One region of the Rahnella inusitata genome, then DNA from elsewhere that is predicted to be linked to it. Evidence: predicted binding sites of a transcription regulator. Region 1 holds the regulator's gene; each other region holds the start of a gene.
What was found. The regulator PurR, encoded in region 1, represses purine synthesis genes. The targets are predictions, from matches to a motif close to CANGCAAACGTTTGCNTG.
Positions count from the first base shown of each region.

Region 2: a site for PurR is predicted at 4,752-4,769, ahead of glyA (serine hydroxymethyltransferase). Genes of this name have one in related genera too.
Region 3: a site for PurR is predicted at 4,551-4,568, ahead of rbsD (D-ribose pyranase). Genes of this name have one in related genera too.
Region 4: a site for PurR is predicted at 2,297-2,314, ahead of purH (bifunctional phosphoribosylaminoimidazolecarboxamide formyltransferase/IMP cyclohydrolase). Genes of this name have one in related genera too.

Region 1 is NZ_CP065024.1:2,230,174-2,237,656, reverse strand. It holds gene nemA (alkene reductase) at 1-298, shown strand, start outside; gene gloA (lactoylglutathione lyase) at 458-865, shown strand; gene rnt (ribonuclease T) at 969-1,685, shown strand; gene I2123_RS10495 (Grx4 family monothiol glutaredoxin) at 1,789-2,136, opposite strand; gene I2123_RS10490 (C40 family peptidase) at 2,599-3,501, shown strand; gene cydH (cytochrome bd-I oxidase subunit CydH) at 3,666-3,755, opposite strand; gene purR (HTH-type transcriptional repressor PurR) at 4,089-5,114, shown strand; gene I2123_RS10475 (S6 family peptidase) at 5,487-7,483, shown strand, end outside.
Region 2 is NZ_CP065024.1:1,503,623-1,511,105, reverse strand. It holds gene I2123_RS07125 (DUF1007 family protein) at 1-548, opposite strand, end outside; gene csiE (stationary phase inducible protein CsiE) at 778-2,073, shown strand; gene I2123_RS07115 (3-phenylpropionate MFS transporter) at 2,070-3,230, opposite strand; gene glyA (serine hydroxymethyltransferase) at 3,393-4,646, opposite strand; gene hmpA (NO-inducible flavohemoprotein) at 4,979-6,169, shown strand; gene glnB (nitrogen regulatory protein P-II) at 6,240-6,578, opposite strand; gene glrR (two-component system response regulator GlrR) at 6,735-7,483, opposite strand, start outside.
Region 3 is NZ_CP065024.1:392,906-400,388, forward strand. It holds gene rbsK (ribokinase) at 1-646, opposite strand, end outside; gene rbsB (ribose ABC transporter substrate-binding protein RbsB) at 715-1,605, opposite strand; gene rbsC (ribose ABC transporter permease) at 1,629-2,600, opposite strand; gene rbsA (ribose ABC transporter ATP-binding protein RbsA) at 2,607-4,112, opposite strand; gene rbsD (D-ribose pyranase) at 4,120-4,539, opposite strand; gene kup (low affinity potassium transporter Kup) at 4,754-6,622, opposite strand; gene ravA (ATPase RavA) at 6,890-7,483, shown strand, end outside.
Region 4 is NZ_CP065024.1:54,618-62,100, forward strand. It holds tRNA gene I2123_RS00235 (tRNA-Glu) at 60-135, opposite strand; rRNA gene I2123_RS00240 (16S ribosomal RNA) at 279-1,821, opposite strand; gene purH (bifunctional phosphoribosylaminoimidazolecarboxamide formyltransferase/IMP cyclohydrolase) at 2,501-4,090, shown strand; gene purD (phosphoribosylamine--glycine ligase) at 4,136-5,425, shown strand; gene I2123_RS00255 (DUF1481 domain-containing protein) at 5,493-6,146, opposite strand; gene hupA (nucleoid-associated protein HU-alpha) at 6,198-6,470, opposite strand; gene I2123_RS00265 (YjaG family protein) at 6,661-7,251, opposite strand; gene nfi (deoxyribonuclease V) at 7,322-7,483, opposite strand, start outside.

The DNA.
Region 1 (7,483 bases):
ATATCTGCATATTTCCGAACCAGACTGGGCCGGCGGCAAACCTTACACCACAGAATTGCGCGAAGTGATCCGCGCGCATTACCAGGGCGTAATTGTAGGTGCCGGTGCTTATACCGCGGAAAAAGGCGAAGAGCTGATCGAAAAAGGGTATATCGATGCGGTGGCCTTTGGCCGCAGCTATATCGCAAACCCGGATCTGGTGGAGCGTCTGAAATCTCACGCCCCGCTTAATGAACCAAAGCCAGAAACTTTCTACGGCGGCGACGCTCAGGGTTACACCGATTACCCAACGCTGTAATCGTTTAAACCAGTAGTCTCCACCTGCAGGCGACCGATACCCTCCGGTCGCCTTTTTTTGTTCACAGATTCAGCACCTGTTCTGTGTTTTACAGACAAAACCGCCTCTATCGGTTAGGCTGAACCTGATTGTTCTCATCCTGCAAATAAAGAGGAACCTATGCGTTTACTCCATACCATGCTTCGCGTCGGCGATCTGCAACGTGCTATCAGCTTCTACACTGACGTTTTAGGTATGCGTCTGCTGCGTACCAGCGAAAATACCGAATACAAATATTCTCTGGCGTTTGTCGGATATACCGATGAAAGCGAAGGCGCAGTCATTGAGCTGACCTACAACTGGGGCGTTGACAGCTATGACCTCGGCACTGCCTACGGTCACATCGCATTAGGCGTCGATAACGTGGCGCAAACCTGCGACGACATCCGCAACGCCGGTGGCAAAGTCACCCGTGAAGCGGGCCCGGTCAAAGGCGGCTCCACCATTATCGCGTTTGTGGAAGATCCGGACGGTTATAAAATCGAGCTGATCGAATCCAAACACGCAGGTCAGGGTCTGGGCAACTGATACGTTGCTACCCGGCTTCAGGGCGCGAAAGCGCCCTTTTTATTGCCCGCTTTATTGCCGAATGTTTACCTCACGCCTGCAAGTGGCGGCAAAATTTGTCATAATGTGCGCTGAATTCGATGAAGATAAGAAACTAATGGCCGAGAATAGTGACATTAACGCGCTGAAAGGCCGTTTCCGTGGTTTTTATCCCGTAGTGATCGACGTAGAAACTGCCGGGTTTAACGCCAAAACTGATGCGCTGCTGGAAATCGCGGCGATCACCCTGAAGATGGACGAAGACGGCTGGCTGGAAAGCGACGAGACCGTGCATTTCCACGTTGAGCCGTTTGAAGGCTCCATTCTGGTGCCCGAGGCGCTGGCTTTTAACGGGATCGACCCAACCAATCCGCTGCGAGGCGCGGTCAGTGAATACGATGCACTGCACGAGATTTTCAAAGTCATCCGTAAAGGGATGAAAGAGCAGAATTGCAACCGCGCAATCATCGTGGCGCATAACGCCAATTTCGATCACAGCTTCCTGATGGCCGCTGCCGAACGCGCCGGTCTGAAACGTAACCCGTTCCATCCGTTTGCCACGTTCGATACCGCTGCATTAAGTGGTCTGGTTCTCGGGCAGACTGTACTGGCGAAAGCCTGTATCAGCGCGGGCATGGTCTTCGACAGCAGTCAGGCGCATTCCGCCCTGTATGACACCGAGCGCACCGCAGAACTGTTCTGCGAGCTGGTGAACCGCTGGAAACGTCTCGGTGGCTGGCCGCTGGCAATGAGTGCCGATGAGCAGGAAGATGAAACTGCATCGGAAGAAAATCAGCGATAGAAATGCTGATGATCGCAACGCGTATAAAAACAAAAAGAGCGACATCATGTCGCTCTTTTCTATTTCATTTACCGCCGTTCAGGCAGGCAATGACTTCTGGTGATTATTCTTCAGATTCAGAAGATTTGTATTTCTCAGCCGTTTCTTTGATCAGCTGTTGCAGTTCGCCGCGCTGATACATCTCAATGACGATGTCGCAGCCGCCGACCAGTTCACCATCTACCCACAGCTGCGGGAACGTTGGCCAGTTGGCAAACTTAGGCATTTCTGCGCGGATGTCCGGGTTCTGCAAGATATCAACGTACGCGAAGCGTTCGCCACAGGCAGACAGCGCCTGTACAGCTTGTGCAGAAAAACCGCAGCTTGGCAGTTTTGGAGAACCTTTCATGTACAGCAGAATCGGGTTTTCAGAAACTTGCTTCTGAATTTTTTCAATAGTTGGAGTGGTCATTTCTTGCTTCCTCAAGCCGGTACAGGCTGTCACGGTCATTACTCTTCACGCGCAGCACTCAAAAACGGTGCTGAATCACACTACCCTCTATTGTAACGATGGCAGCTGTCAGATAAAAACGCCATTTTTTGCAGGGTCTTTCGCAATACTGGCATTTTATTTCACTATTTTCGGTGCTTGCGTCAGGGTTCACAAAATAAAAGATTCATCGAGAATAACATTTTTAGCGGTCGGGTTAACACCGGATTTGCAATTCGCCATGGTTTAGCTCAAATATTAACACACTGAAATATGGTCATTTTTTTAACTAAAAATGGCGTTTATTTCAGCATAAAAAAAGCTATTAACTTTTTCTCACAATATGATCTAGAATCGAGGCAATTCGTGCTGTTTTGTCTGGTTCTTTTAGGCAATACTCTGACATCTCTGATGTTTAACCTAACCACTCATGGTAACGAAGCTATGCGCTTACTGTTCACGCTTTTTGTGCTGCTCTTTACCCAGCTATTTTTGAATATAGCCCAGGCCTCACCGCAGACCCGTGTTGCGGCCGATCAGAAAAAGAATCACGTTAACCAGGTTACCCCTGAAGAACGCCGAAAGCGTAAGACGGTTGCTGCCAAAACCACAAAAAAAACCAAAGTGGCACCGGTCAAAGAACAACAGAGCCACGAAAAGAATGCGAAGAAGAGAGTTAAAAGCACCGAACTGGTTAAGCGAAAAAACGCTTCAGAGAAAACAGTAAAAACAACGCGGGCTGAGAGCAAAAAAGAAAAAACACTCAAGACCACCCGGGCCGAGAGCAAATCCACCAAGAAATCTAAAACCCAGGCTCTGGCAAAAAACGCCACGACGAAGGCCAGCAAGAAAGAAGCCTATGGTCGCCACCGTAAAGGTAAAAAGTTAGTTGAAGAAGACAGCAAGCCGATTACATTAAGTGCGACGCATAAAAAACGTTATCAACATGCGCAGCAAACGGCGATGACCAAGCTGATGCATCAGGTCGGCAAGCCTTATCGCTGGGGTGGCACCTCACCTAATACCGGATTCGATTGCAGTGGTTTAGTTTATTACGCGTACAAAGATTTGATTCGCATTAAAATGCCGCGCACGGCCAACGAAATGTACCACCTGCGCGACGCAGCGCCGGTGAAACGCGGCGAGCTGGAATCAGGCGATCTGGTGTTCTTTAGAATCAATAACCGCGGAGCCGCGGACCACGTCGGGGTTTACGTCGGTAACGGCAAATTTATTCAGTCTCCGCGTACCGGTGAAGACATCAAAATCACTTCCCTGGGCGATGATTACTGGCAAGACCATTACGTGGGCGCACGTCGGGTAATGACCCCGAAAACGATCCGATAATAAACAGTTCGTTAAGTCTGAAGTTTCGCTAATCAGCCATTGAATAGCATTTAACGAAGCGTTTCTGCAGGGAAGAGTATCGGCGCAAAGGTCACTGCGTAAAATAGAAAGGGCGATTCCTGTAACAGGTAATCGCCCTTTTTATTGCCTGACTTGCGCGTCTTTTAGTTCATTACTGCGGTGAAGCTGAAAGCGACAATCACGAGCAAAGCGCAAACCGTGGTGATTAATGACAATTTTAGATTGCGGTCCATAAAACCCCCTTACAGATCAATTGTGGCGCTTCATTTAGCCACACTAAATGTGTGCCAACGCATTTTCTCATACTTCCCGGCTAAAATCCCGCGTTGATTCATGCGCGATAACCCACAATAACACTTCCACTTTCCTGCAATATAAGAGAAAATTGTCGGTTACCACGCCTGTGTGCCGGTCGATTTCTCCCGAGGGCGCTTTACGCCTCACTCTGACGAACTCACCCAACGATTTCACTGCCTTTTTATAAGCCCGCAGTGAAATCCACGCAAGCAAACGATTAACATAATGCTAACGTGCTGAAACACGTGAGTTCAGGAGTCATTCCTTACATGGCAACGATTAAAGATGTCGCAAAGCGCGCTGGCGTTTCCACCACAACCGTGTCGCACGTCATCAATAAAACACGTTTCGTCGCCGAAGACACCAAAGCCGCGGTTCTGCTGGCCATCAAAGACTTGCACTACTCACCAAGCGCCGTCGCACGCAGCCTGAAGGTCAATAACACTAAAACGATCGGCCTGCTGGCGACGTCAAGCGAAGCGCCCTATTTTGCCGAAGTGATTGAAGCCGTGGAGAACAGTTGCTTTTCCAAAGGCTACACGTTGATTTTGTGTAACTCACACAACAATCTGGATAAGCAGCAGGCCTACCTGGCGATGCTGGCACAAAAACGTGTCGATGGTTTGCTGGTGATGTGTGCGGAATACCCTGATGAACTGCTGAACATGCTGGAAGAATACCGGTCAATCCCGATGGTCGTAATGGACTGGGGCGAAGCGCGTAAAAACTTCACCGACAGCATCATCGATAATGCGTTCGAAGGCGGATACATGGCCGGACGCTATCTGATTGAACGCGGCCATCGCGATATCGGCGTGATCCCGGGGCAGCTGGCGCGTAACACCGGCGGTGGCCGCTTCCAGGGTTTTGTGAAAGCGCTGACCGAAGCCAATATTCCTTTGCGTGAAGAATGGGTCGTCCAGGGTGATTTCGAACCCGAGTCAGGTTATCAGGCTATGCAAAAAATCCTGATGCAAAAGCAACGCCCGACCGCCGTGTTCTGTGGCGGTGACGTCATGGCGATGGGCGCGATTTGTGCAGCCGATGAATTCGGTTTGCGCGTTCCTCAAGACATTTCCGTTATCGGATATGATAACGTGCGTAATGCCCGTTACTTCTCACCAGCGCTGACCACGGTGCATCAGCCGAAAGAGCGTCTGGGTGAAATGGCCTTCACGATGTTGCTCGATCGCATCGTCAGCAAACGAGAAGAATCTCAGACCATCGAGGTACATCCGAAGCTGGTAGAACGCCGCTCAGTGGCCGATGGCCCTTTCCGCGACTATCGCCGTTAATGTTTGCCTTTACTCTTTGCTATTAATGCTTTTAACGCCTGCTTTTGCAGGCGTTTTTATGCAACACGCGCATTAATTTTTAGTGAAAATTTGTCACGATAAATCATATCTGACCCTTATTATTTATTAAGTAAATTCATTTATTACATGAATTAATCCACTACAAATAATTACCTTCATAATATCATTCGCGTAAGTTATCTATAAAAAAAACAATACAAAATACATATTAAAAAAAATTTCCCTATATATTACAGGCAAATGAAGATTACACATGATTTCAGAAAGCAGACTAGCACAATTAAAATTTCACTTTCCAAAAAGGTTCAACTAATATCCTTCACCTTTTGAAATGGAAGTAAGGAAAATCTAATGGAATGGAAACCGAGTGTACTCGCAACACTCATCTCTTGTGCTATTTTCAATACCCACGCAGGAGTAATGCGTGAAGATGTATCGGTACAAGACTACCGGGACTTCGGTGAAAACCTGGGTAAATATACCCCCGGAGCCGAAAATGTAGAGGTTTTTAAAACTGATGGTACGTCTGCGGGCTTCTTAAATTTCCCGATCCCCGATTTTAGCTCCACTGATGACTCCGCCGTTGCAACGTTAATTTCACCCTCTCACATCGTGAGCGTTGCTCACAACGGTGGCTATAAATCAGTAAAATATGGAAATAATGCGAAGTATTCTTACACTTATCAACTCATCAGCAGAAATGTCGATCCCTCAGGCAGAGATTTTCATGTTCCACGCCTAAATAAAGTTGTAACAGATGCGGCACCAGCCCCCATGATGCTCGCTAATGATGCCCGTAACGATCATGAAAGATATAAATATTACACTCGGGTTGGTTCAGGCACTCAAGTCCAGGTCATTCCGGGAACAAATAAAACCAAACAGCTAAGCAGCGCTTATAAATGGAAATCGGGCGGGACAATGATTAATCCCACCTTTGAAAACTGGAGATTACGGTGGACAAACTACGCGCCAGACGATGCGCGTACGACGCCTTTTAGTTCTGCTGCGCAAGGTGGCGATAGCGGAAGTCCGCTATTTGTCTATGACAGCGTAGATAAACAATGGGAATTGTACGGTGTAACGACGTCGGGTAATGGTTCACCCCCTTACGCGTTGACCACGTATAACTTAGATCTGCAGACAGCCTTTATAAAATCGATCATTGATTCAACGACGGATCCCGATGTCGTGGATGTGCAGGCTGATGGCGATATTCATTGGGGGACCGCCGCTATAACCCAGGGCGATTCTCAGTGGATATGGCATGGTCTAAGCTACGCGCTCCCTACTCAGGCAACCAATGATCAACTGAACGCAACACACGACCTGCGTTTCAATGGCGAAGGTGGTCAACTTGTGCTGGATTCTTCCGTGAATCTGGGCGCGGGTAAACTTCAATTTTCCAATGATTATCGCGTCACCTCCGCGACAGGTGCGAATGCCACCTGGGTGGGTGGCGGCGTAGAAGTGGATGATGGTAAAACGGTTGACTGGGAAGTTAACGGCCTCAAAGGCGATAACCTGCATAAAATCGGTGAAGGGACACTGTATGTAAATGCTACCGGCGTTAATGAGGGTGGACTGCGAGTCGGTGACGGTACCGTGGTGTTGGCCCAACAAGCTGACCAGAACAATAATCGCCAGGCATTTTCTACCGTCACGTTGGTCAGTGGCCGTCCAGTTGTGCAACTTGGTGACGAGAGCCAAATTGCCGGCGATCAGATTCAATTTGGTGCGCGCGGGGGCACTCTTGACCTGAATGGTTACGATATGTCTTTCGCGACGATAAATCACAATGACGATGGTGCGATTATAGCTAACACCAACGATGCTGAACAATCTACGTTGACGCTAAACAACACTTCTTCCCAGAGTTTTATCGGTCATTTAGGCTCGTCGGAACATCCTGATGCGCTTAATATTGACTATGTCCCGGCAGGAGATAATAGCTGGAACTTTGCTGGCGGAGTGGATGCTAATGATATGACAGTGCGTGCGGGCACTGCGATCTTCAGTGGACGAGTGACTCCTCATGCGGCCGGTACGGTCTTCAGCGATGACTGGATCAACGAAAGTTATCATGTGAATCATCTGCTGGTTGAAAGTGACGCCGATTTTATTCTGAATGAACATGCTTCAATGGTCGGCAAGGTGACGCTTGCAGAGCGCGCCAGCATGCAAATGACAGGTAAAACACACTTCACCGGTGATATTGAAGTGGGTAAGCAGGCAAAACTGGTGGCCGTCAATGATACAAGCACATTGGCAAGCACCGATGGCACGGTGGATAGCTGGCTTAATGGTCAAATTTCAGGCGAAGGGTCGCTTGAAAAATACGGCAGCGA
Region 2 (7,483 bases), 730 kb from region 1:
TCGAGCGACAGCGCGTAGCTTTGCAGCGAAGCGTTTGGCTTTGGCGTAAACAGCGCCAGCGTGCAGCGCTTTTCCAGGGCAGCCGGCATGTGCAGCGCGGTTTTGTCTTTGTAGGTCATATCGACAAAGTAGGACGGGTCAAACGTCATAAACTCCATCGGTTTTCCGGTCAGTGGCTGAGGACGGGCGAGCGGCAGAACAAACTCAAGCACCGCCTGGTCGCCTTTGCGGGAAAGCTGATATTCGCTCGGTAAGTCCAGATATTTCACCGGCTTTCCCTCACGATAAAAGTTGGTGAAATAATGCTGGCTGAGCACGCGCGCCATCACTTCTGCTGCCAGCTTCTTCCAGATATCCGAACCGGTTTTGGCATTTTGCGCGTCATACAGCAAATCTGCCGAGGTGATTTCATCCATCGTCCAGACCATTTTCAGGCCGGTCAACGAAGTCTCGTCGGCAACCAGCGTGGTCTGCATATCAATAAAGCTGTGCGGATGCGCAGACGCAGCGCCCGGCAGGCAAAATAGCGCCAGCGCAAGCCAGCGCATACTGCGTCCTGAGAGCCTGTCCCTGGTTTTTTGCAACGTCACTCTCCTGTAAAGCATCATTAAATTGTTACTTAGTAACAGTATTTTGCTGTGCATTTAAGCGGTCGTCAAAAATATCTGTGATCTGAGTTGTAAGCCGGAGTAAAACCCAATGGCCGCGGCCTTTCGCGGGCGGGCGGTTTGCTATGCTTGACTAATAATTTCAAGTGACACCATTACAGAAGGTGATATGACTCTGGATCCACAACCTGCTCCCGCGCTTTCCGCTTCGCAACGTCGCTGCCACGTGTTGCTGATGCTGTACGCGCCGCTGACGGCTGTGCAACTGGAGATTATCAGTGAAATCAACCGGGTTGATCTGCGAACGACGTGGGACGATCTGGCGGAAGTCACCTGCGAGATCCAACGCATACACCGGCTGGACGTTCTGCAATACAGCGAAAAAGAGTGCCGCATTCAGGGCGACACCCTCGCCCAGCGCCTGTGTCTGTTTCAGGGATTACGCCGCACCCTGCGTATTTCCCCGGATTTCGTGCCGCGTCATTTTCTGCCCTGGTTACATATTGCGTTCGAAGGTCAGCCTTGCCCAAAGGTGGTACTGCGCACCGATATTCTGGGGGTCATGATCGAAGATTGTGCCTCGCTGTTGCCGAAAGGGCTGAGCGAGCACGATTGCCAGCTGATACGCATTTGTTTGCAATATTGTCTGTGGCAGAACGGTGCATGGCAAAGCGCGCCGTCCGGTGGGATTCGTTTCACCGAACAACAGCGTCGCTGGCTGCGCGAAAAAGCGGAGTATCCGGCGGCGCGAACGCTGTTTACGCAGTTGCAAACCCTGAGTCACGGCCTGATGGATGACAGCGAGTGTGAGTTTTTCACGCTGATGCTGCGCATGCTGAAAACGCACACCTACCAGAGTTCCGGCTCGACCGAAGATCAGCGGTTGCTGCTGCAAATCGAGAATCTGGTGGCGCGCTTTCAGGATGTCGCTGGCATGAAATTCAGCAGTTACGAAGGTCTGGTCGGCCAGCTTTTTGCGCATCTCGGTCCGGCGATTGAACGCTGTCATTTCGGCATTGGCATCGATAATCTGATGCAGGAAGAGGTCAACCGGATGTATCCGCGTCTGGTACGTACCACCCGCGAAGCGCTGGAAGGGTTTGAGCAGGAGTATTTGATCGCGCTCTCAGAAGATGAAATCGGGCTGGTGGCGATCACTTTTGGCGCCTGGCTGATGCAGGGCAATGCGTTACAGGAGAAACAGATATTACTGCTGACGCACAATAATCCGGAACTGGAAGAGGCGGTCGAGCAGCAAATCCGCGAAGCTACGCTGCTGCCACTTAATATCAAATATCAGACGCTGACGGATTTCTATAAATTCGGTGCCCCGAGCGGCGTAGCAATGATTGTTACGCCCTACGCCACCCGCAGCACCGACGCCGATCCGCTGGTCATTCACACCCAACTGCCGCTGGCGAAAGAGCAGCGAAAACGTATCCGCTCGCTGCTCGAAGCGCCTTAACTGACAGGCGTTGCCGGTGCGGAAGGCGTGACGTTTGGACGCAGGAAAATAGCCGGAACCGCCAGAATCGCCATCACCCAGAACAATCCGGCATGCAGATGTTCAAACAGGAAGCCGGACACCATCGTCATAATTGCCACCCCGCCACCCATTGCCAGCGCAGAATACACCGACTGTAAGCGGATCACCTGATCGCGCGGACGCGCTGCAATAAAGCGCATACCCGCCAGATGACAGACGGTGAACGTGCCGCAGTGCAGGATTTGAATCAAAATCAGCCACGGCAGCGCGGTAAATTCGCCCATCAGTCCCCAGCGCACCACACCGCACACTGCCGACAACAGCAGTAAATCGCGCGCCGACCAGCGGCTGAACAGCTGTTTGCTGAAGGTAAATACCAGCACTTCCGCCACCACGCCCAGCGACCATAAATAGCCGATAGTCGTCGAAGAATAGCCGACGTCTTGCCAGTAGATGGCGCTGAAGCCGTAATAGGCCGCATGCGCACCCTGCAACAATGTGACGCACAGCAGGAATCGCCAGACCGGCGTTTCACTCAGCAGCGCTTTCCAGGTGATGGTCGGCGCGCCGCTCTGACGCGGTTCCCCGACCGGCTTCACACTTGGACGCAGCAGCATCCCGAGCAGCATCGCCGCCGCGCCTGCGGTCAGCGTGTATAAAATCGCGTTATGGCCGTAGACCTCCACCAGTTTGCCGGTCAGCGCCGACCCTATCACAAACGCAATCGAGCCCCAGACGCGCACTTTGCCGTAATCCATGTTGATCTGACGTTGCAGCGTCCCCGCCAGCGCATCGGTCAGCGGCACCAGTGGCCCGAAGAACAGGCTGAAACCGGCGATGTTGATCATCAGCCACGCCCAGCCGTTGCCGAACCAGAAGCCGACGGCGAAGGCCAGTGTGAGCAATGCCAGGATGCGCAGCCCGGTTACTAAATGAGAGGGGTCTTTGATGGAAGGAGAAATGATTAACGTGCCAAGGAAGCGAGCGACTAACCCTGCGCCGAGCAGCAGGCCGATATTTTCAGAAGAGATCCCCTCGCCTTTAAGCCATAACCCCCAGAAGGGAAGAAAAATACCGTAACTGAAAAAATAGGTGAAATAACTGAGTGACAGCCAGCGTGTGGAACGCAATTCCATAGATCCTCCGGTGTGAGGCCAATACTTTGACAGAGCTCACAATCGCTAGCAATCCGCAAACCTCTCCATGACAAAAGAATGTCTGCCAGCTCACAAATTCTGATTCATACGTATAAAAAAACCCGCCGGAGCGGGTTTTAGCACCTGACGGTTACCGCAATATTATGCGTAAACCGGGAAGCGTGCACAGATGTCGAGAACTTTGTTTTTTACGCGTTCGATAGTGGCTTCATCGTTCACGTTGTCCAGTACGTCACAGATCCAGCCAGCCAGTTCACGGACTTCTGCTTCTTTGAAGCCGCGACGGGTCACAGCAGGTGTACCGATACGTACGCCAGAAGTTACAAACGGGCTCTTCGGATCGTTTGGCACGCTGTTTTTGTTCACGGTGATGTTGGCGCGACCCAAAGCGGCATCAGCTTCTTTACCGGTCAGGTTTTTATCCACCAGATCCATCAGGAACAAGTGGTTGTGCGTACCGCCGGAAACCACTTTGTAACCACGTTCCAGAACCACAGCCACCATTGCCTGTGCGTTTTTCGCCACCTGCTGTTGGTACACCTTGAATTCAGGTTCCATCGCTTCTTTCAGTGCTACCGCTTTACCGGCAATCACGTGCATCAGCGGGCCGCCCTGACCACCAGGGAAGACGGCGGAGTTCAGTTTTTTGTAGAACTCTTCGCTGCCGCCTTTCGCCAGGATCAGACCACCGCGTGGGCCAGCCAGCGTTTTGTGCGTGGTTGTGGTGACGATGTGTGCGTGTGGCAGCGGATTAGGGTAAACGCCTGCGGCGATAAGGCCAGCAACGTGTGCCATGTCGACGAATAAGTAGGCACCAATGCTGTCAGCGATTTCACGTAGTTTGGCCCAGTCAACAATACCGGAGAACGCGGAGAAGCCGCCGATGATCATTTTTGGTTTGTGCGCTTCAGCCTGACGTTTCACATCTTCGTAGTCGATATCGCCAGTTTCGTCGATACCGTAAGGCACCACGTTGTACAGTTTACCGGACAAGTTAGCCGGTGAGCCGTGAGTCAGGTGACCGCCGTGACCGAGGTTCATCCCCAGAATGGTGTCGCCCGGTTGTAACAGTGCGGTGTAAACCGCGAAGTTTGCCTGTGAGCCGGAGTGTGGCTGAACGTTAGCAAAATCAGCACCGAACAATTCTTTTGCACGGTCGATAGCCAGTTGTTCAACGATGTCGACGTACTCACAGCCACCGTAATAGCGTTTGCCTGGGTAGCCTTCGGCATATTTGTTGGTCAGTTGCGAGCCCTGAGCCTGCATAACGCGCGGGCTGGTATAGTTTTCTGACGCAATCAGCTCGATATGTTCTTCCTGACGAACAACTTCTTTTTCCATTGCTGCCCACAGCACTTCATCATAATCGGCAATGTTCATTTCACGCTTTAACATCCGCATCTCCTGACTCAACAAACTAAAAAATAAACGCCCCTTGCGGGTTCTGCGCCACAGTGTAAATGTTTAAGCGGCCTTCGGATAGGGTCAGCTTAAGGTTTTTAGGCAAACGATTGGCTCCAGATACAGCAAGGCTTTGATCTGTGAACCTCTGTCCATAATCAAGGGAGTTTTATTCACCTGAACATGTACAAATTTCAGCTTTGTGAGCCATTCCTCATCTGATAATAGCCCTACCCCTTTAGGGGTGTTTACAAAAATTGTGGGTTTACATAAGATGCATTTAAAATACATGTTATGGCGTTACAATAAACGACACGGAGTTCACCATGCTTGACAGTCAAACTATCGCAACCGTTAAATCCACCCTTCCTTTACTCGCCGCGACCGGCCCGAAGCTCACCGCGCACTTCTATGACCGCATGTTCGCCCACAATCCTGAGCTGAAAGACATCTTCAATATGAGCAATCAGCGCAACGGCGATCAGCGTCAGGCACTGTTTGACGCCATCTGTGCTTATGCCGCCAACATCGACAATCTCGCGGCGCTGCTGCCTGCGGTAGAACGTATTGCTCAGAAGCACACCAGTTTCACCATCCGCCCGGAACAGTACAATATTGTCGGTACACACCTGCTGGCGACGCTCGATGAAATGTTCAGTCCGGGTCAGGAAGTTCTGAATGCCTGGGGCGAAGCCTACGGCGTGCTGGCGAACGTGTTCATCAACCGTGAAGCCGAAATCTATCAGGACAGCGCAGAGAAAACCGGGGGATGGAGCGGTACTCGTGAATTTCGTATCGCCACGAAACAACCGCAAAGCAGTCTGATTACCTCTTTCCTGCTCGAACCGGTCGATGGCCAGCCGGTAGCGGACTTTCAGCCGGGGCAATATCTGGCGGTGTATATCCGCGACGCTTCGCTGAAGAATCAGGAAATTCGCCAGTATTCCCTGACGCAGGCACCGAACAGCAAAACTTATCGCATCGCGGTGAAACGCGAAGATCAGGGCGCGGTGTCGAACTTCCTGCACAACCACGCACAGCCTGGTGACATCATCCACCTCGCCGCACCGCACGGTGATTTCTTCATGGAAATCAGCGACACCACGCCGGTCGCGCTGATTTCCGCCGGTGTCGGCCAGACGCCGATGCTGGGAATGCTAAATACGTTGGCGCAGCGCGGGCATAACGCCCCGGTTCAGTGGCTGCACGCTGCCGAAAACGGCGCTGTCCATGCTTTCGCCGGTGAAGTGAAAAGTGCCGGGGCGCGACTGCCGTCGTTGGAAAGCCATGTCTGGTATAACCAGCCGCAGGAAAGTGATCTCCCTGGCGAAGATTTCCAGTTTCAGGGGCTGATGGATTTAAGCAAAGTCAGCTCGCAACTGGGCGACCCGGCGATGCATTTTTACCTGTGCGGCCCGGTCGGGTTCATGCAGTTCGCCGCGCAACAGTTGCTGGCGATGAACGTCAGCGAAGACAGAGTTCACTATGAATGTTTCGGCCCGCATAAAGTGATCTGAATCTGAAAGGCTGTAAAGCAAAAAGGCTGACGCGATGTCAGCCTTTTCCGTTTCTGCTCCGCACGGCGGATCAGATAGCTTCTTCGTCCTGCTCGCCGGTACGGATACGTACCACGCGCGCCACGTCGAACACGAAGATTTTACCGTCGCCGATTTTACCGGTCTGCGCGGTTGTCATGATGGTTTCCACGCAGGTATCCACGATGTCATCAGCCACAACAATTTCGATTTTCACTTTTGGCAGGAAATCGACCATGTATTCAGCACCACGGTACAGCTCGGTGTGACCTTTCTGACGGCCAAAACCTTTCACTTCGGTGACGGTCATCCCGGTAATCCCGACTTCTGCCAGCGCTTCGCGGACATCGTCGAGTTTGAATGGCTTGATAATCGCATCAATCTTTTTCATGGCGGACCCTTATAATCATTCGTTTGCTCTCCGCCTTCCTGAGCGGCAGCATGGTTCACAATCTGGCTTCGCAGGCGCGTGGCGTACGAAGGGGCTAAAGGTATCATAGTTCAGGGGCGGGAATGTACCCGATGGCGCTGATATTCTTTACAGTCTTTACTCTTTAAAATCGGTCGCTTCCAGTTCGTGGCGCGACAGCAATTTATAGAATTCGGTGCGGTTACGTCCGGCGATACGCGCCGCCTGCGTGACATTGCCTTTGGTTATCTGCAAAAGCTTACGCAAATAATTCAGCTCGAACTGATTACGCGCATCGGCGAATGTCGGCAATGCGGTGTTCTCCCCTTCGAGCGCCTGCTGAACCAGCGCTTCGCTGATCACCGGCGCGGAAGTGAGCGCGACACATTGCTCGATCACGTTCACCAGCTGACGCACGTTTCCCGGCCAGCTGGCCGCCATCAAACGTCTCAGTGCATCGGTAGAAAAACTGCGCACAAACGGCTTGTGCCGCTGCGCCGAGATCCGCAGCAAATGATTGGCGAGCAGCGGAATATCCTCCGCCCTTTCGCTCAGCGTTGGCAATTTCAGGCTGACCACATTCAGACGGTAGAACAGGTCCTCGCGAAATTCGCCCTTCTCCATCGCTTTGGGCAAATCACGGTGCGTGGCAGAAATAATGCGGACATCGACGTCAATATCATGATTGCTGCCGAGCGGGCGCACCTTGCGCTCCTGCAAAACACGCAGCAGTTTTACCTGCAATGAAAGCGGCATATCGCCGATTTCATCAAGAAATAACGTCCCTCCGGTTGCCGCCTGAAACAGCCCTTCCCGGCTGCTGACCGCGCCGGTAAACGCACCTTTGGCATGGCCGAACAGCTCGGACTCCAAAAGTTGTTCCGGCA
Region 3 (7,483 bases), 1.8 Mb from region 1:
TGCCTTTATCGTGCAGGGCTTTGGCTGCTCGTGCCGCATCGTCATTATTCTCGACCTTAATCCCGGTCAGCTTCTCCGCTTCAGTTTCGTTCGGGGTGATAATATCCACCCGCGACAGCAGTTCGTCCGGCAATTCACAGGCCGGGGCTGGATTAAGAATGACCTGCGTGCTGTTTTCTTTGGCTAACTTCGCCGCCGCAATCACCGTCTCTAACGGCGATTCCAGCTGCATTAATAAAGCAGAAGCATCGATGACTTGCTGTTTATAGCGTTCAAGGTAGTCCGGCGTCACCGCACTGTTGGCTCCCGCATCAATACCAATGACGTTCTCACCTTCTGCATTCACGAAAATCAACGCAACGCCGGTGGTCATTTCTTTGATGGCTTCGACAGGTTGCGTATCAATGTGGTCGCTGGCCAGCTGTTTACGGACGCGCTCACCAATATCGTCGTCACCCACACAGGCAATAAAAGAAATATCTGCGCCACTGCGACCGGCGGCTACCGCCTGATTCGCCCCTTTGCCACCGAAAGCCACGGTGTACTGCTTGCCGATGACCGTTTCACCCGGTTGCGGGAAGTGGTTGATATTCAGAATGTGGTCAGCATTAATACTGCCGAGTACCACCAGTTTGCCTGTTTTCATGTGGAGATCCCTGAGTCAAAGAGCGCCCCCAAAAGGAGGCGCAGGTTACAGCATCGAGCATGCGGGTATTACGGCTGAGCAACCAGTTTCAAATCAACAGGAATAACAGCCGGGACTTTTTCGCCTTTCAGCACTTTGTCAGCCGTCTGAACACCGATCACGCCGATTTGTTCCGGACGTTGTGCCACAGTCGCGCCCATTTTACCGCTGTTTACAGCTTTGATACCGTCTTCTGTGCCGTCGAAGCCGACAACCAGCACGTCAGTTTTACCGGCAGTTTGCAGGGCACGCAATGCGCCCAGCGCCATTTCGTCGTTCTGAGCGAAGACGGCTTGTACGTCCTGATGCGCAGTCAGCAGGTTCTGCATAACGTTCAGGCCTTTGGTGCGGTCGAAGTCAGCAGGCTGGCTGGCGAGGATCTGGAAATGGTGTTTCTCAGCGGCCTGGGCGAAACCTTTACCGCGTTCGCGGGCAACGGAAGTCCCGGCAATGCCTTCCAGTTCGATCACTTTGGCGTTTTCGCCCAGTTTCTTCGCGATGTAGTCACCTGCCATTTTGCCGCCGAAGGCGTTATCAGAGGCCACGTGGCTGGCAACGACGCCTTTAGTCGCCTGACGGTCAAGGGTGATCACCGGGATTTTCGCCTGGTTAGCCATCGCGACAGCGTTGCCTACGGCATCAGAATCAGTCGGGTTAATCAGCATCAGCTTGGTACCGCGAACGGTCAGGTCCTGCACGTTTGCCAACTCTTTCGCCGGGTTGTTCTGCGAATCGAGAACAATCAGGTTGTAGCCCAGTTTGTCGGCTTCTTTTTGCGCACCGTCTTTCATGGAAACAAAGAACGGGTTGTTCAGTGTTGAAACGACCAGCGCGATGGTGTCTTTCGCCATCACGTTAGCACTGAAAGACGCGGTGATCGCTGCGGCGGAAACCCAGACAGCCAGTTTTTTCATATTCATGGTCATAAGTCCTGTAGGAGAGTTTATTTGTTGCTTTTGTTATCCACCAGAACCGCCAGCAGAATGACAACTGCTTTCACGATCATCTGGTAGTAGGAAGAAACACCTAATAAGTTCAAACCGTTATTCAGGAAGCCAAGGATCAATGCACCGATCAGCGTTCCAACAATGCGCCCTTTACCCCCGGACAGGCTGGTTCCCCCTAAAACAACAGCGGCAATCGCATCCAGCTCGTAGCCCGTACCTGCGTTAGGCTGCGCTGAAGACAAGCGAGCCACTTCGATGATACTGGCCAGAGCGGCTAACAAACCACACAGGGAGTAGACGATAATTTTGACTTTATCGACGCTGATACCTGACAGACGCGTAGCGGATTCATTGCCGCCAAGCGCGTAGATATAACGCCCTAACCGGGTGTGATGCAGCATGTACCAGGCTGCAATAAACACCACGGCCATCAGCCAGACCGGTGTCGGAATACCCAGCGGGCGCCCGATACCAAACCAGCCAAACACATCTGCCACATCATTAAAGCCTGTGCTGATCGGGCTGCCGTTGGTGTACACCATGGTGATACCGCGCAGCAGCAACATCATGACCAGCGTGGCGATAAACGCCTGCACTTTACCTTTGGCGACAATCATGCCTGTGACGGCGCCGATACCTGCACCCAGCGCCAGCGCGCCTGCCACGGCAACCAGCGCATTCACTTCCAGCCCGACGATAGAGGCCGCAACCGCACCGGTCAGCGCCAGCAAAGAACCGACGGATAAATCAATACCTGACGTCAGGATCACCAGCGTCATGCCCACGGCCATAATGGCGTTGACGGACGTTTGCTGAAGGATGTTAAACAGGTTATTCACGGTGAAGAAATTCGGGCTCATAGAAGAGACCACGGCAATCAACACCAGCAGCGCAATCAGAGACTTCTGCTCCAACAACCACTCTTTACTGATCCAGCGCTTTTTGGCTGACAATGTCTGAGAACTCATATCTGATTACTCCTGCGTCACGCGGTATTGCTTGCCGACAGCGGCTGCCATCAACACTTCTTGCGTAGCCTGTTCTATTGGGAATTCACCGCTTAAATGACCTTCATGCATCACAAGAACCCGGTCGCTCATACCGATCACTTCCGGCATTTCTGAGGAAACCAAAATGATGCTCAGCCCTTCGCGCTTGAACTGGTTAATAAGCTGGTAAATTTCTTTTTTGGCACCGACGTCAACGCCGCGCGTCGGTTCGTCGAGGATCAGGACTTTTGGCCGCGTCATCAAACCGCGGGCAATCGCCACTTTTTGCTGATTACCACCGGAGAGCAAACCAATCGGCTGCATCATCGATGGCGTTTTAATATTGAAGAGGCGAATGAAGTCGCCGACGGCCTGCTGTTCATCCGCATGCTTGAGGCGTCCGCCGCCGTGGCTGAAATAACGCAGTGCGGTCAGCGACATGTTTTCTTTCACCGACATCCCGAGCACTAATCCATCGCGTTTACGATCTTCGGAGATATAAACAATACCGTTCGCCAGACCGTCCTGCGGCGAGTGAGTAACCACTTCGCGGCCATCGAGCGAAACGTAGCCGCTTTTACGTGGCAACGCGCCGTAGAGGATTTTCATCAGCTCGGTGCGGCCAGCCCCCATCAGCCCGGAGACACCGAGGATTTCGCCGCTGTACAACTCAAAACTGACGTTATCCACGCCCGGCCCGCAGACATCACGAACCTGCAAGCGCAGCGCGCCGCGTGCGTGGTTAATGCGTGGGTATTGCTCTTCCAGACGACGGCCAACCATCATTTCGATCAACGTGTCTTCTTCCAGCTCGCTGACCGGACGCTCTGCGATAAACTGCCCGTCACGGAATACGGTGACGTCATCGCAGATCTCAAAAATTTCTTTCATGCGGTGGGAGATGTACACCACGCCGCAGCCAGCCGCTTTGAGTTCGCGAATGACGTTAAACAAAGAGGCGGTTTCAGTGTCAGTCAGCGCATCCGTCGGTTCATCCATAATGATGACTTTGGATTCGAAACTCAGCACTTTGGCGATTTCGACCATCTGCTGATCGCCAATCGATAATTCACCGACCAGGCGATCGCTTTTGTATCGCAGATTCAGGCGGGCCAGGAGTTTGTCCGCTTCGGCATACATCTTTTTCCAGTTGATGCGGCCAAAACCGTTTACAAACTCACGGCCAAGAAAAATGTTTTCAGCAATAGTCAGCTGAGGGATCAGGTTAAGTTCCTGATGGATGATACCGATCCCCGCTTCCTGCGAAGCTTTCGGGCCACTGAACGCGGTTTCCTTGCCGAGGAAATGTACTGAGCCGGCATCTTTCTGATAGATGCCGGTCAGCACTTTCATCATCGTGGATTTACCCGCGCCGTTTTCACCCACCAGCGCCATGACACGTCCCGGATAAACGCTGAGCGCCGCGCCGGAAAGTGCTTTCACGCCGGGAAAGGCTTTATCAATCCCTGTCAGTTGCAGCAAAGGTTGCATAAAGGCCTCAGAAGGTTACGCCGGCACACAGGATCACATTCGCATACGGCGAACATTCCCCGCTGCGGATGACAGCCCGACTTTTTTCGGTTTGCGCTTTGAATGCCTCATGACTGACGTAATCCAAAGCAATGGTGTTTCCCTGGTGTTGTTCGAGTTGTGTCAATCGGGCGAGTAACGCTTCATGGAGTTGAGGATTTTTGGTGAGGATTTCCTCTGCGAGGATAGCCCGCTCAACCTGCATCTCGTGTGTCACTACCTCTAAGACTTGTAAAAAGGTGGGAACTCCCTGGGTTAGCGCCAGATCGATGCGCTGGCAAGCTGCTGGCACCGGAAGTCCGGCATCGCCAATAACCAGCTGATCGGTATGACCTAACCGGGCAATAACAGTTGAGATTTCGGCATTTAATAGCGGTGACTTCTTCATTTTGACTCCTACAGCGAAACGTTTCGCTCACCACTGAGTTTATGAAACTGGCCGCACAAGGCAACGAAGATGTGATGGAATTGTGATCAGCGTCGAAACGTTTCGCTGAATGATTCAGAAATAGGGAGGCAATTTGAGTTAGTCATTTCAGAAAGGAGAAGGCACAAACAAAACAGGGTACCCGAAGGTACCCTGTGAGCGGCAAAAGGCAGGATTATATTTCCACCTGCGTTCCCAGTTCGATAACGCGGTTTGGCGGGATTTCAAACTGGTCCGGTGCGCGCAAGGCGTTACGGCTGAGCGCCATGAACAGCTTACCCCGGAAGTAGAGATACCATGGCCGCTTGGTCAGGATCAGCGATTCATGCGACATGAAGAACGACGTTTCCATCATCCGGCACGGCAAACCTTCCAGACCACAGCGGTGGAAAATCTCTTCCACGTTCGGCGTTTCTTTAAATCCGTAACTTGCCACCACACGCCAGAACGTCGGCGACAGCTGCTCGATAGTGACACGCCGGACGTTGTGCACATAAGGCGCATCTTCCGTTCGCAGCGTCAGCAGAACCACGCGCTCATGCAGCACCTTGTTGTGCTTGAGGTTATGCAGCAACGCAAACGGAATGACGTTGATGGCTCGCGACATATACACCGCCGTTCCCGGAACACGAACCGGCGGGGATTTCTCCAGCGAGGCGATCATTGCCTCCAGAGAATTCCCGTGTTCGTTCATGCGGCGCATAAGACGAAAACGCTCGCTTTTCCAGGTAGTCATGACGATAAACATGCACAGGCCGAGCGTCAGCGGCAGCCAGCCGCCGGAGAACAGCTTGGTGGCGTTTGCGGCAAACAGTGGAATATCCATAAACAGCAGACCGATCAGCAAAATGCCAACCAGGAACGGTTTCCAGTGCCAGTTTTTCAGCGCCACCGTACAGGAAAGAATGCTGGTCAGCACCATTGTACCGGTCACGGCAATACCGTACGCCGCCGCCAGATTGCTGGAATGCTCAAAGCTGGCAATCACAATCACCACTGCGAAATACAGCAACCAGTTAATGGCCGGGATATAAATCTGACCGGCTTCCATTTCCGAGGTGTGGATGATGCGCATCGGCGGTAAATAGCCCAATCGCACAGCCTGACGCGTCAGGGAGAACACGCCGGAAATCACAGCCTGAGAGGCAATGATGGTCGCTAAGGTGGCTAATACCAGTAACGGAATTAACGCCCAGTCAGGCGCCAGCAGGAAGAAGGGGTTTTTGATCGCTTCAGGATTCTTCAGCAGTAACGCGCCCTGACCGAAGTAGTTCAGCACCAGAGACGGCAATACCACCGTGAACCATGCCAGACGGATCGGGAATTTCCCGAAGTGCCCCATATCGGCATACAACGCTTCCACACCGGTAATCGACAGAACGACAGCGCCGAGTGCCAGGAAGGAGAAGGATTTATGTTCGATAAAGAAGTTTACCGCCCACATCGGGTTCATGGCGCGTAAGACTTCAGGGTTCTGCATGATGCTGTTTACGCCAAGAACGGCGAGCGTCAGGAACCAGACCAGCATCACCGGGGCGAAGAGTTTGCCCACGATACCGGTTCCGTGTTTCTGAATAATGAAAAGCAGCGTCAGAACAGTAATAGAAAGAGGAACGATATAAGGATCGAGTGATGGCGCGGCGATCTCCAGACCTTCCATTGCGGAAAGCACCGAAATGGCCGGAGTGATCACTACTTCGCCATAGAAGAAGCTGCCACCGATCAGGCCAAGTATCACCAGCACCGCCGTGGTGCGTGATGACGTGTTTCTGCCCGCCAAAGACATCAGCGTCAGTATGCCGCCTTCGCCCGCATTGTCCGCCCGCATCACATACGTGAGATACTTGAGCGACACAATAAGGATAAGCATCCAGAAAATCAGAGAGAGAAAACCAAATACGACGCTAGGCTCAACATTGAAACCGTAGTGTCCTGAAAAACACTCTCTTAAGGTATAGAGAGGACTGGTACCAATGTCGCCATAGACCACACCAATGGCGGCCAGGGTTACTGCTGGGAGTGACCGTTTATGTTCAGTGCTCATATTTCGTTTCTTTTTTGCTCGAACATCCGTAAGCGATGCGTGCGCTCAGTCCAATGATGCCCACTAAAAGGCGCACAGTATGCACGAATAAATCAGATTGCCTACCCTTAAATGTGCAGCTAAACCGGCGTTCAGAGGAACGAGGTCACAAATCTCATAATAGAAAATTTTTATTAATCAACAAGCTATACAGTGAAAAATAATCATGGCTTATCGCTGCGAGCCAGTACACTATTCAATATCTAAATGAAAACCGGAAGAGACAGTATGGCGCAATCTCCCCTTCTGGCAGAACGGATTGCCCGTCTTGCTAACGCACTGGAACATGGCTTGTACGAGCGACAGGACGCCATTCGTTTATGCCTGCTGGCCGCACTGTGCGGCGAAAGCGTTTTTCTGCTCGGCCCGCCGGGCATCGCAAAGAGCCTGATCGCCCGCCGTTTAAAATTCGCCTTCCGTCATGCTCGTGCCTTTGAATATCTGATGACGCGATTTTCCACGCCGGAAGAAGTCTTTGGCCCGCTATCAATTCAGGCCCTGAAAGATGAAGGCCGATATCTGCGTCTGACCGAAGGTTACTTACCGGAAGCTGAAATCGTCTTCCTTGATGAAATCTGGAAAGCAGGTCCTGCGATCCTCAATACCTTGCTGACCGCTATCAACGAACGCCGTTTCCGGAATGGCGAACGCGAAGAACCGATCCCTTTACGCCTGCTGGTCAGCACCTCTAACGAACTGCCTGAAGCCGACGGCAGCCTGGAAGCGCTATATGACCGCATGTTGATCCGCCTGTGGCTGGATAAGGTACAGGATAAGCAGAATTTCCGCTCACTGCTCACCAGCCGCACCAACGAAAGCGCC
Region 4 (7,483 bases), 2.2 Mb from region 1:
GACTCGTTAAAGTCATCTTTAAGATATTCGGTGATAATGTCTTTCACACATTATCGGAGTGGCGTCCCCAAGGGGATTCGAACCCCTGTTACAGCCGTGAAAGGGCAGTGTCCTAGGCCTCTAGACGATGGGGACACGAAAAATCCGCACCAGACCCCCAAAAGGGCTTGGCACTTTTCGCATCAGCGTAAGGTCTCCCTTACCGCATCAACAGGTGCTCTTGCTCATTAATTTCATCAGACAATCTGTGTGGACACTGCACAATGCGTATCTTTAGGTAAGGAGGTGATCCAACCGCAGGTTCCCCTACGGTTACCTTGTTACGACTTCACCCCAGTCATGAATCACAAAGTGGTAAGCGCCCTCCCGAAGGTTAAGCTACCTACTTCTTTTGCAACCCACTCCCATGGTGTGACGGGCGGTGTGTACAAGGCCCGGGAACGTATTCACCGTAGCATTCTGATCTACGATTACTAGCGATTCCGACTTCATGGAGTCGAGTTGCAGACTCCAATCCGGACTACGACATACTTTATGAGGTCCGCTTGCTCTCGCGAGTTTGCTTCTCTTTGTATATGCCATTGTAGCACGTGTGTAGCCCTACTCGTAAGGGCCATGATGACTTGACGTCATCCCCACCTTCCTCCGGTTTATCACCGGCAGTCTCCTTTGAGTTCCCACCATTACGTGCTGGCAACAAAGGATAAGGGTTGCGCTCGTTGCGGGACTTAACCCAACATTTCACAACACGAGCTGACGACAGCCATGCAGCACCTGTCTCACGGTTCCCGAAGGCACTAAGCTATCTCTAGCGAATTCCGTGGATGTCAAGAGTAGGTAAGGTTCTTCGCGTTGCATCGAATTAAACCACATGCTCCACCGCTTGTGCGGGCCCCCGTCAATTCATTTGAGTTTTAACCTTGCGGCCGTACTCCCCAGGCGGTCGACTTAACGCGTTAGCTCCGGAAGCCACGCCTCAAGGGCACAACCTCCAAGTCGACATCGTTTACAGCGTGGACTACCAGGGTATCTAATCCTGTTTGCTCCCCACGCTTTCGCACCTGAGCGTCAGTCTTTGTCCAGGGGGCCGCCTTCGCCACCGGTATTCCTCCAGATCTCTACGCATTTCACCGCTACACCTGGAATTCTACCCCCCTCTACAAGACTCTAGCTTGCCAGTTTCAAATGCAGTTCCCAAGTTAAGCTCGGGGATTTCACATCTGACTTAACAAACCGCCTGCGTGCGCTTTACGCCCAGTAATTCCGATTAACGCTTGCACCCTCCGTATTACCGCGGCTGCTGGCACGGAGTTAGCCGGTGCTTCTTCTGCGAGTAACGTCAATCGCTGCAGCTATTAACTGCAACGCCTTCCTCCTCGCTGAAAGTGCTTTACAACCCTAAGGCCTTCTTCACACACGCGGCATGGCTGCATCAGGCTTGCGCCCATTGTGCAATATTCCCCACTGCTGCCTCCCGTAGGAGTCTGGACCGTGTCTCAGTTCCAGTGTGGCTGGTCATCCTCTCAGACCAGCTAGGGATCGTCGCCTAGGTGAGCCATTACCCCACCTACTAGCTAATCCCATCTGGGCACATCCGATGGCGTGAGGCCCGAAGGTCCCCCACTTTGCTCTTGCGAGGTCATGCGGTATTAGCTACCGTTTCCAGTAGTTATCCCCCTCCATCAGGCAGTTTCCCAGACATTACTCACCCGTCCGCCGCTCGTCACCCAGAGAGCAAGCTCTCCTGTGCTACCGCTCGACTTGCATGTGTTAGGCCTGCCGCCAGCGTTCAATCTGAGCCATGATCAAACTCTTCAATTAAAAGTTCGATTTGCTTAAACAAGTTAAGCGGTGCTCAAAGATTACTTCGTAATAATTCAACTAAATGAATTACTGCTTGGTCACTCTAAGACTTGATATTTTTTGCCACCGAGGTGGCTGATATCGTCTTGTGAGTGCCCACACAGATTGTCTGATAAATTGTTAAAGAGCAGTGAGTTACGCGCTTTCGCTTGCTAACTCGAGGTGGCGTATATTACGCTTTCCTCATTCAGTGTCAACCGTTTATTTCGCCGGATGCCGCTGTTTTTAATCTTTCCCGACCCGGTTACTTCGTGATGTTGTTCACGTTGTTCCCTGTCGATGGAGCGGCATTATAGGGAGTTCTGAGCAGGCCGCAAGGGGTAATTTTAAGAAAAATCACTGTTTGCTGCATTACACAGCAACCCCACAGCTTATACCGTGTTTTGCACAGATTTATCCACAAAGGGACAGGAATCTCAAATTTTGCGAGCGTCGCGCAATCGTTTTCGCTACAATTTCGCGCGTCAGTTTTCGCCGCCCTTAATGCGTTATAAATGAAAAGTCAGTCGTCGAAGGGAAGTTATCTGAGCGCGATCCCACGTTTTTCTGCAAATTGCTCTATATAGAGAGAAGAAAAGCGTCATTGAATTCAGATAACGCTCTTTATTGCGACTCCAAAGCCAAGGATACAACCACCATGCAACAATCTCGTCCAATCCGCCGCGCCCTGCTCAGTGTTTCTGACAAAGCCGGTATCGTAGAATTCGCCCAGGCACTCTCACAGCGTGGCGTCGAGTTACTTTCCACTGGCGGAACCGCCAGCCTGTTGGCTAAAGCCGGTCTGCCAGTCACCGAAGTGTCTGACTACACCGGTTTCCCGGAAATGATGGATGGACGCGTCAAAACCCTGCACCCGAAAGTTCACGGTGGCATCCTCGGTCGCCGCGGGAAAGATGATGAAATTATGGCGCAGCATGCTATTGCGCCAATCGACATGGTGGTCGTTAATCTTTATCCGTTCGCACAAACCGTCGCACGCACGGACTGTTCGCTGGAAGATGCTGTAGAAAACATTGATATCGGCGGGCCAACCATGGTTCGCTCAGCCGCGAAGAACCACAAAGACGTGGCGATTGTCGTTAAGAGCAGTGACTACGCCGCTGTGATTGAAGAGATGGATGCCAACGGCAGCTCGCTGACGCTTGCAACCCGTTTTAATCTGGCAATTAAAGCCTTCGAGCACACCGCTTCTTATGACGGCATGATTGCCAACTACTTCGGCACGATGGTTCCGGCTTACCATGGCGATACCGAAACCGCCTCCGGGCAGTTCCCCCGTACGCTAAATCTTAGCTATATAAAGAAACAAGATATGCGTTATGGCGAAAACAGCCATCAGAATGCAGCCTTCTATATAGAAGAGAACGTCAGCGAGGCTTCTGTCGCGACATCGACTCAGCTTCAGGGCAAAGCACTTTCCTATAACAATATCGCCGATACTGATGCAGCGCTGGAATGTGTGAAAGAGTTTGCGGAACCTGCCTGTGTGATCGTCAAACACGCTAACCCTTGCGGCGTAGCCATCGGCGACAGCATCCTGGCCGCTTACGAGCGCGCTTACCAGACTGACCCAACGTCTGCTTTCGGCGGCATCATCGCTTTCAACCGTGAACTGGATGCTGACACCGCCAAAGCGATCATCAGCCGTCAGTTTGTCGAGGTGATCATTGCCCCTTCCGTCAGCGAAGAAGCGCTGGCTCTGACCGCAGCCAAACAAAACGTCCGTGTGCTGACCTGTGGTCAGTGGCAAGGTCGGCAGGCGGCATTGGACTTCAAACGCGTCAACGGCGGCTTGCTGGTTCAGGATCGCGATTTAGGAATGGTGGATGCCAATGACCTGCGCGTCGTTTCTGAGCGCCAGCCGACGGAGCAGGAACTCACCGATGCCCTGTTCTGCTGGAAAGTGGCAAAATTCGTTAAATCTAATGCCATTGTTTATGCACGCGACAAAATGACCATCGGCATTGGCGCAGGCCAGATGAGCCGCGTTTACTCTGCCAAAATTGCGGGGATCAAAGCGGCGGATGAAGGTCTTGAAGTCGCCGGTTCTGTTATGGCTTCTGACGCCTTCTTCCCGTTCCGTGATGGTATTGATGCCGCCGCTGCGGTAGGCATTACCTGTGTTATCCAGCCGGGTGGTTCAATCCGTGATGATGAAGTGATTAAAGCCGCCAACGAACACGGCATTGCAATGCTCTTCACCGATATGCGTCACTTCCGTCATTAATTTCTTTCAGCGGGTGCGATGCGCCCGCTCATCCGGAGTCTTCGAATGAATATTTTAATTATCGGTAACGGCGGGCGTGAACATGCGCTGGCATGGAAGGCATCGCAGTCACCTCTGGCTGATAAAGTCTTTGTCGCGCCGGGCAATGCTGGCACCGCGCTGGAACCTTTGCTGGAAAACGTTGATATCGCTGCCACTGACGTTGCCGGATTGCTGGCATTTGCCAAAAGTAACGACATCGGCCTGACGATTGTCGGCCCTGAAGCACCGTTAGTGATTGGCGTGGTTGATGCTTTCCGCGCTGCTGGACTGAAGATCTTTGGCCCTACGCAGGAAGCCGCCCAGCTGGAAGGTTCCAAAGCCTTCACCAAAGATTTCCTTGCCCGTCACAACATTCCAAGCGCCGACTACCAGAACTTTACCGAGATCGAACCTGCGCTGGCTTATCTGCGCAGCAAAGGTGCGCCTATTGTCATTAAGGCTGACGGTCTGGCAGCAGGTAAAGGCGTTATCGTGGCGATGACGCTGAAAGAAGCGGAAGACGCCGTTCACGATATGCTGGCAGGCAATGCTTTCGGCGATGCGGGTCACCGCATTGTGATTGAGGAGTTCCTGGATGGCGAAGAAGCCAGTTTCATCGTGATGGTGGATGGCACGAACGTGCTGCCGATGGCGACCAGCCAGGATCACAAACGCGTAGGCGATGGCGACAGCGGCCCGAATACCGGCGGCATGGGCGCTTATTCTCCGGCACCTGTCGTAACGGATGAAATTCACCAGCGCGTGATGGATCAGGTTATCTGGCCTACCGTGCGCGGAATGGCGGCTGAAAACAACACTTACACCGGTTTCCTGTATGCGGGTCTGATGATCTCCGCTGACGGCCAGCCGAAAGTGATCGAATTCAACTGCCGCTTCGGCGATCCGGAAACGCAGCCGATCATGTTACGTATGCGCTCGGATCTGGTGGATCTTTGTCTGGCCGGTGCAGAAGGTCGTCTGGGAGATAAAACATCCGAATGGGATCCACGTCCTTCGCTGGGCGTTGTTCTGGCGGCCGGCGGTTATCCCGGCGACTATCAGAACGGGGAAGTCATTCATGGCTTGCCGCTTGAGGAAGTACCGGATGGTAAAGTGTTCCATGCGGGCACCCGTTTACAGGACGAACGGGTTGTCACCAGCGGTGGTCGCGTGTTGTGTGTGACCGCGCTGGGTAAAACCGTGGAAGCCGCTCAACTACGTGCGTACGATTTAGCGAAAGATATCCATTGGGAAGGCAGCTTCTGCCGCAAAGACATTGGTTATCGCGCGATTGACCGTGAGCGCAATCAGTAAACCCGGTTTACCGGCTAACGATCAAAAAAGGCACGCTTCGGCGTGCCTTTTCTTTTGTCGCGAAGATTCAGAGATCTGACTCTTTTGGTTCCCAGCTACAGAAATCTTCATTGGCGACCAACAGTAATTCATTGCCTTCCGGCGCAGTCAGCCAGGCCAAACCGAGTTGATCGTTACTGCGGGTGGCTCGTTTTGCCAGCCAGACCTGCGAACGCACTGTAAGATTTGGCGTTACCTGCTCGCCCGCGCAGGTAGTGATCACACCCTGCCGCCAGCGAGCCTGGATCAGCCGGACATTACCGGCCTGCAGTGCGCTGCTCACATCGAGGATTTTTGCCGCTTCATATTTATAGCGCTCGATGTCGTCTGAGGATAATTTTTCCCGTCGCTCAGGAAGTTGCCGCTGCATAAAGCTGACATTGCCGCCCTCATCGAAACGCAGCATCACGCCCAAATCTGTTTTGGTCGCATGAGTTTCTTTGACAAGGTGAACCTGCCCGTCCTGATATTCGTATCGGGTTATGACCGTATCGCCACCAAAATAGGGGCTGTAGACGTTAAGAATGGTTTGAGGTTGGTTCTGTGCATTGTTTTCGCGCCATAAACGGTTAATGCCCTGATCGGCAACGTAACCACTGGCGAAGAACTGCGGGGTGGTATTTTTTGAACTGCAACCCACCAGACCAAGCACCAGTAAACCTGCTACCAGCCTGGGGGTGATAAACTGAAGGGGCTTAAAGGCCCCTCCGCTTATTCTTTTCACTGCAAGCAATTACTTAACAGCGTCTTTCAGAGCTTTACCAGAAACGAACGCAGGCACGTTGGCAGCTGCGATTTTGATTTCTTTACCAGTCTGTGGGTTACGACCAGTACGCTCGTTACGATGATTTACCTTGAAAGTCCCGAAACCAACTAATTGTACAGCATCACCTTCTTTCAGAGACTCGGTAATAGCAGACAGAGTAGATTCAAGAGCAACTTTGGCCTGTGCTTTGGAAAGATCAGCTTTGTCCGCAATTACATCAATCAGTTGAGTCTTGTTCATAAGTTATCCTTTACAGTGTGTTTATCGTTTGCAAAGCATCGAGTGCGACGGATATGCCGATTGACAGCACCCTCCTGCATACACGCACCGATAGCCACTTTTTTTACGCACCCCAAATGTAGACCAGACAGGGTGCGGATGTGAAGCCTTAAGGCACGACAAATCAGGCGTTAAATCACGTTTTCTTGCCTTATTGCGCTAAATTTATGCCAATGTTACTGACAGCGGCTTCACGCAGGTCAGAACGTAACCCTTTTATTAATTCCAGGTCACGCTCCTCACAGTCAGCCAACAGGCGAAAAATCTCCCATTGGATGTCCCATTCCTCTTCGACAGCTGGGATTACTTTCAGCTCTTCATCGGTCATTTCTTTACCGGCCTGCGTCATCTCCAGCATTGCGACGGTACGAATCGATGTTTCGCTTACCGCAACGGCGTGAGAGAGGGTTTCACCGCTCAGACGCGAATGGATCAATTCGCCTAACGCGATACAGGCATCAATGGCCGGATAAACCCCATAGAGGTCGTAATCATCGGAAGAAGGCACCGCCTCCTCCAGCTTTTCGAGCTGTGAGTCAAAATTGACCTTGGCGTCTTTTACCACCAGCGTTTCCCAGATGAGATCCAGGATGCGGCGGTAAACCTGCGGCTCGCCAAACCCGGTTTCCAGGCAGAAGGCCTGGTAGTTCGGGTACATGCGTTCACACAAGCTCGCCATAAACGTCACGTGTTGCCAGCTTTCCAGCTTTTCGAGACGTAAATGAATTGGATTACGTAACATGAGTTGATCTCGTTAACTTTTCTGCGCGGGAGTTTACCTGAAATAAATCAATATCCCTATTCCTTGATTCCTAAAGATCATCACTCAACCGTTGCCAGCGTTGGAAAGCTGGCCGATTTGACGCGACGGCATCCGCCCAACGCGTTGGCTCCGGCAAACGATATTGCCGCATACAATGTTCGACCCAATACAGCGCCGATTCCATGCTGATGCGATTGCCTGGCGAAATGAA